Regions from separate parts of the Longispora urticae genome, predicted to be linked through region 2. Evidence: riboswitches for the same ligand, from Rfam matches in the RefSeq annotation. Region 2 holds a riboswitch; the other holds the start of a gene.
What was found. Region 2 has a riboswitch for glycine ahead of gcvT (glycine cleavage system aminomethyltransferase GcvT). Riboswitches for the same ligand answer to the same signal wherever they lie in the genome.
Positions count from the first base shown of each region.

Region 1: linked by a shared signal. The riboswitch ahead of gcvP (aminomethyl-transferring glycine dehydrogenase) and the one ahead of gcvT (glycine cleavage system aminomethyltransferase GcvT) in region 2 are both predicted to bind glycine.

Region 1 covers NZ_JAQZSH010000028.1:58,232-61,564, forward strand. Annotated here, with positions in the region: gene gcvP (aminomethyl-transferring glycine dehydrogenase) at 1-2,101, opposite strand, end outside; glycine riboswitch at 2,181-2,278, opposite strand; gene PT931_RS18205 (lytic transglycosylase domain-containing protein) at 2,364-3,077, opposite strand.
Region 2 covers NZ_JAQZSH010000027.1:287,517-290,849, forward strand. Annotated here, with positions in the region: gene gcvH (glycine cleavage system protein GcvH) at 1-173, opposite strand, end outside; gene gcvT (glycine cleavage system aminomethyltransferase GcvT) at 170-1,249, opposite strand; glycine riboswitch at 1,370-1,459, opposite strand; gene PT931_RS17585 (thioredoxin family protein) at 1,698-2,063, opposite strand; gene PT931_RS17590 (MHYT domain-containing protein) at 2,259-3,104, shown strand; gene PT931_RS17595 (GNAT family N-acetyltransferase) at 3,154-3,333, shown strand, end outside.

The sequences.
Region 1 (3,333 bases), on a different contig from region 2:
GCGACACGTCCGCCCCGAAGTGACCCGGCTTCGCCCACCCCAGCAACGCGTTCAGGTTCGCCCCGTCCACGTACACCTGACCACCCGCGTCGTGCACCTTCGCACACAACTGCGTGATCCCCGCCTCGTACACCCCGTGCGTCGACGGGTACGTCACCATGATCGCCGACAGGTTCTCCCGGTGCTTGTCGACCTTCGCGTCCAGGTCCACCAGGTCCACGTTGCCCTCGTCGTCACACGCCACCACGACCACGCGCATCCCCGCCATCACAGCCGACGCCGCGTTCGTGCCGTGCGCGCTCGACGGGATCAGACACACATCCCGGTGCGCCTGCCCGTTGTCGCGGTGATACGCCCGGATCGCCAACAGACCCGCCAACTCACCCTGCGAACCCGCGTTCGGCTGCACACTCACCGCGTCGTACCCGGTGACCTCCGCCAACCAACCCTCGAGATCGCTCACCAGCGACTCGTACCCGGCCGCCTGCTCCGACGGGGCGAACGGGTGGATGTCCGCGAACTCCGGCCACGTCACCGCCTCCATCTCCGTGGTGGCGTTCAACTTCATCGTGCACGAACCCAACGGGATCATGCCCCGATCCAGGGCGTAGTCCTTGTCCGACAACGCCCGCAGGTACCGCAGCATCGCCGTCTCCGACCGGTGCGCGTGGAACACCGGGTGCGTCAGGAACTCCGACGACCGCAACAGCCCCGCCGGCACCGCGTCCGGCGTCGACGCGTCCAGATCCGACACCGACACCGACGACAGGCCGAACGCCCGCCACACACTCAACAGGTCACCGTCAACGGTCGTCTCGTCACACGAGACACCCACCAGGTCCGCGTCCACCAGCCGCAGGTTCACCCCCGCCTCAGCAGCGGACGCCACCACCTCCGCCGCCCGACCCGGCACCCGCGCCGTCACCGTGTCGAAGAACGCCCCGTGCACCACCTCGACACCACCCTCACGCAACCCCGCCGCCAGCACGGTCGCCATCCGGTGCGCGCGCTCCGCGATCTGCCGCAACCCGTCCGGACCGTGGTACACCGCGTACATCGACGCCATCACCGCCAGCAGCACCTGCGCCGTGCAGATGTTGCTCGTCGCCTTCTCCCGCCGGATGTGCTGCTCCCGGGTCTGCAACGCCAACCGGTACGCCGGATTGCCGTCCACATCCTTCGACACACCCACCAGACGGCCCGGCATGTTGCGCTCCAGACCCGCCCGCACCGACATGTAACCGGCGTGCGGACCACCGAAGCCCATCGGCACCCCGAACCGCTGCGCACACCCCACCGCGACATCCGCACCGATCTCACCCGGCGCGCGCAGCAGACACAACGCCAGCAGATCCGCCGCCACCGCCACCAGGGCACCGCGCGCGTGCGCGTCGACGATCAGCGCCTCGTGGTCGCGGACCACCCCGGACGCCCCCGGGTACTGCACCAGCACCCCGAAGAACTCACCCTCCGGCAGCCCCTGCGACAGGTCGGCCACCAGCACCTCGATACCCAGCGGCTCCGCCCGGGTCTCGATCACCGCGATGGTCTGAGGCAACGCGTCGGCGTCCACCACGAACCGGTCGCTCTTGACCTTGCTCACCCGCCGGGTCAACGTCATCGCCTCCGCGGCCGCGGTGGCCTCGTCCAGCAGCGACGCGCCCGCCGTCGGCAGACCCGTCAGGTCCGAGATGACCGTCTGGAAGTTCAGCAGCGCCTCCAGGCGCCCCTGCGAGATCTCCGGCTGGTACGGCGTGTACGCCGTGTACCACGCCGGGCTCTCCAGCACGTTGCGCAACACCACCGGCGGGGTGTGCGTCCCGTAGTACCCCAGACCGATCATCTGCGCCATCGGACGGTTACGCGCGGCGATCGCCCGCAGCTCCGCGATGACCTCCGGCTCCGTCGCCGCCGCCGGCAGACTCAGCCCCTGCTGGGTACGGATCGCGTCCGGGATCGCCGCGTCGAGCAGCTCCTCGGTCGAGCCGTAACCGACCAGGTCCAGCATCTTCTGCGAATCGGCGGCCGAAGGACCGATATGGCGGCGCGAGAACGGCACACCACGGGAAAGATCAGTGAGACTGGCGCGTGAACTGGACATACATGTGCTCCAGGAGAGTCGGCTCGGGCAAATGAGCTTCCTCCCCCTCTGCGCGCGGGCATGACCCAGTCCAGAGGTGCCTGCCCGAGTGGTCCTTTTGCCTGAGAGTTTCCGGGGAGGTATTGCCCCTTCGGCGCCCCCCACCCGAAGGCAAGGGGTCTCTCCCACTCGGGTGAGACGGCAGCGCAACCGTACCAGCCGGTGATCCGTTCCGCTGATGGCCCAGGTCACTGCGCGTGAACTGTCCCCTTGCTGCGGATTCTCAGAACGCCAGACACTCGCACCCGGTCATCAACGCCCGCACGTTGTCCACATACCGCTGATTCGGGATCCGGATCGTGTGTGTCGCCTCGTCCTGCACCCCCGCGTGCCCCACGTTGTACGCCGCGATCACCACACTCAGCAGCTCCGGGTTCGCCAGGTCATAGGTGTGGTCGAAGTACAGATCCCCGAAATACCTGATCAACCACGCCAGGTACTCCGCCCCCAGCACCGTGTTCCCCTTCAGGGTCCTCGGATCCTCCGGGGCGTCGTTGAACTTCAGGTTCATCCACTCCACCGTGCCCGGCATCAACTGCATCGTCCCCATCCCGCCGTCACACGCGATGATCGCCGACTGCCAACCCGACTCCTGCCACGCGATCGCCTTCATCAGGTTCACCGGAATCGTGAAGTGCACCGACTGCCAGTACTGCCGGTTCGCCGCCGCCGTCAACGCCGCCTTCACCGCGGGGCGCTCGGCGTTCGTACCGTCATAGCGCCGGCAGTCACTGCCCGGGGTGTGCGGCGGCGCGGCCGGCGGGGTCGGCACCGGAGCCGGCGGCGGCTGGTAACTGGGCTTGACCTGCGCGGGCTTCACCGGCGCCTTCGTCGGCTTCGCGGACGGCGACGGGGCGACCGTCGGCGCGGCGGACGTCGGAGCACTGCTCGGGCTCGCCGACGGCGACGGCACGGAGGCCGCCTCCTGCTTCGCCACCGGCTTCGGACGCGGCGGATCCCCCGCACACCCCGAAACGGCCAGAACCACAACCAACGCACCCAGCGCGAACCCACGCATCGACACGATTCGTCCTCCCCTAGACCGAGGACACCCTAACGGCAAGGTCCCCGACGGCGCTGCCCCGCACCCCCGACCAAGATCCAGAGCACCATCCGGGTACGGGGCGCGCGTCCTGCCGGGCGCACCTCCGGGCACCGCGGCCACCCGCGTCGCGTCTCCGGACGCAGAGACA
Region 2 (3,333 bases):
TTGGTGGACTCCAGCTCGCCGCAGGTCTCGCCGGCCTTCAGCTCGGTACCCGGCTCGGGGAGCTCCACGTAGACGATGTCGCCGAGGGCCTCCGCCGCGTACGCGGTGATGCCGACGGTCGCCGGCTCCTCGCCGGTGATCCACTCGTGCTCGGCGGTGTAGGACAGGCTCACGACGTGCTCCTTCGGTAGAACGGTAGGGCAGACAGCTCGACGGGTTCGAGGCTGCCTCGCACGTCCACGGCCAGCGGCGCGTTGACGGTCGACACGTAGGCCATCGCGATGGGACGGCGCAGGACGGGGGACGTGGCCCCGGAGGTGACGGTGCCCAGCCGCTCGCCGGTGCGCAGGTCCACGACGGGCTGGCCGGCGCGCAGGACCCGGCGGCCGGCGGAGACCAGACCCACGAGACGACGGGTACGGGGCGCCTCGGCGGCGGCGGTGAGCGCGGCCCGGCCCACGAAGTCGTCGGGCTTGTCGAGCCGGACCACCCGGCCGAGCCCGGCGTCGTAGGGCGTGGTGTCGGGGTTGAGCTCGTGCCCGTACAGCGGCATGCCGGCCTCCAGGCGGAGCGTGTCCCGGCAGGCCAGCCCCGCCGACCGCAGCCCGTGCGGCTCACCGGTCGTGGTCAGCGCCCACCACACGGCGGACGCGTGCTCGGCGGGCACGTACAGCTCGAAGCCGTCCTCGCCGGTGTACCCGGTCCGGGCCACCCACAGCGGGATCCCGTTGATCGAGCCGGGGGTGATCGCGTAGTACGGCAGACCGCCGAGGTGCGCGTCGCAGATCAGGGCGAGGATCCCGGCGGCGCTCGGCCCCTGGATCGCGATCAGCGACCGGTCGAGCCGGACGAGGTCGGCCCGGAACCCGGCGAGCCGCACCGACAGCGCGTCGGCCACCACAGCCGTGCTGCCCGCGTTGGCCACCACCAGGTAGCGGTCCTCGGCGAGCCGGTAGCAGATCAGGTCGTCGAGGATGCCCCCGTCGGACTGGCACAGCAGCGTGTACCGGGCCTGGCCGACGTCCAGCTCCGACAGCCGGCCGACGAGCGCGTAGTCCAGCGCGGCGGCGGACTCGGGCCCGATGACCTCGAACTGGCCCATGTGACCGAGGTCGAACAGCCCGGCGGCGCTGCGCACGGCGAGGTGCTCGGCGCTCTCGCTGCCGTACCGCAGGGGCATGCGCCAGCCCGCGTAGTCGGTCAGGGTCGCGCCCAGGGCGAGGTGGTGCTCGTACAGTGCGGTGCGCACAGGAGGCTCCCAGGGTGGAGTGGGTGGGCCTCCCCCTCTGTCATCGGAACCTGAGAGCTTCACCGCCGTGGTGGGCGGCTTGCACCGTGGGTGAGCCTCGCGGCTGCTTTCCAGAGTTGCCTAACCCGGGCGGTACGTGGGCCTGAGAGTGTGCGGGGAGTCTTGCTCCTTCGGCGTGACCTCGAAGGTCAGCTCTCCCGCCGGGATCAATGGCGTGTGCAGTTGTGCCGTGAGAGTAGGCGGGAGCGGCGCGAACGGTCAAGGTCAGGGCCAGATGGCGGGACCCGGCGAGGGCCGGGGGCCGGGACCCGGCTGGCGCAAAAGGGGCGGTGGCGCCCGGAAGGTGCGCGGGAGGGCGGCGGTGCCTGGGAGGCGCGCTGCCCTGGAGTACCCGTCAAAGGTCTTGGGCCCCCACGACGGTCGCGGGGGCCCAACGCACACGGGCGGATCAGGCGGACTCCTCCGCCTGCGCGCGCAGCTTGTCCATGTCCAGCTCCCGCGCCTTCTGCAGCAGCAGGTCGAACTGCGACGGGCTCAGCGCGCCCGGCTCGGAGTGCACGATCGCCTTGTCGCGGATGATCATCAGGGTCGGGATCGACTGGATCTGGAACGACGCGGCCAGCTCCTGCTCGGCCTCCGTGTCGATCTTGCCGAACACGATGCCGTCGTTGGCCTCGGCACCCGAAGCCGCCTCGAACGTCGGCGCGAACCGGACGCACGGCCCGCACCAGGCGGCCCAGAAGTCCAGCACGAGGAAGTCGTGCTGCGAGACCAGCTCGTTGAAGTTGTCCTTGGTGACTGTGATCGTCGCCACTTTCTCTCCTTGGGTCGGCGCGGGGCGTCACTGGGAAAACGCTGGCGGGGGCGCGCCTGTTCCCCATCCGACATGTCCGTTGATCAAGAGACAAATTCGTTGAGAGCACACAGCCTGTGCGACCCTGATTCACCTCGGGATGGCTGAATGATCCCTGTCGTCGTCGGGCGGCGCATGGTTCCCGTGGAGGGCGACATGGCTGAGTTGCATCAGTTCGCATATGGCTGGGTGAATCCGGTGATCTCGTACGTGATCGCGGCTTTCGGCTGCGCGATCGGACTGGTGTGCACAGCCCGGGCCCGCGCCGCGCTCAACGGGGCGCACCGCGAGAAATGGCTGGTCCTGGGGGCCGTCTCCATCGGCGGTACCGGGATCTGGCCCATGCACTTCATCGCGATGCTCGGCTTCGACGTCCCCGGCTCCATCGTCCGGTACGACGTGGCGCTCACCACCGCCAGCGCGCTGATCGCGATCCTCGCCGTCGGGATCGGTCTGTTCATCGTCGGACACGGCGGCGCGGGGCTGATCCGGATCCTGCTCGGCGGGATCTTCACCGGTCTCGGGGTGGCCGCGATGCACTACACCGGGATGGCCGCGATGCGGATGGGCGGCACGATCTCCTACGACCGGACGTACTTCGTCGCCTCGGTGCTGATCGCGGTCATCGCCTCGTCGGTGGCGCTGTGGTTCACGGTCAACGTCCGCGGCTGGGGCCCGGTCGTCCTCGCGGCCCTGATCATGGGCGTGGCCGTCGTGGGCATGCACTACACGGCGATGTTCGGGGTGCGGGTGCACCTGCACCGGATGGACAGCCCGATCGAGGGGGTCAGCCCGTTCCTGTTCGTCGCGCCGATCACCCTGCTGATCAGCTGCGCGCTGGTCATGCTGATCTTCAGCGTGCTGTCCCCGCCCGCCGAGGACGAGGACGACGTCGTCGCGGGGCTGTCCCCGATGGTCGACACCGCCCCGGAACGCGGGACGGCGCTGCTGCCCCGGCGGGTGGCCCGGTCCTTCAACCACCGGGCGTCGTCGCACTCGTAGCGCGGCGCACCTCCGGGGCCACCGCGCTCGGGGTCGTAGGCTGGGCGGCATGATCGAGATCCGGGACGAGCCCACCCAGTCGCGCTACGAGATCGCCGTGGACGGGGAGCTGGCCGGCTTCGCGGACTACACCCTGCGCAAGTCGGTGATCTCCTTCACGCACACCGAGGTGTTCCCGGCGTTCGGCGGCCGGGGGCTGGCCGGCCAGCTGATCGGCCACGCGCTCGAC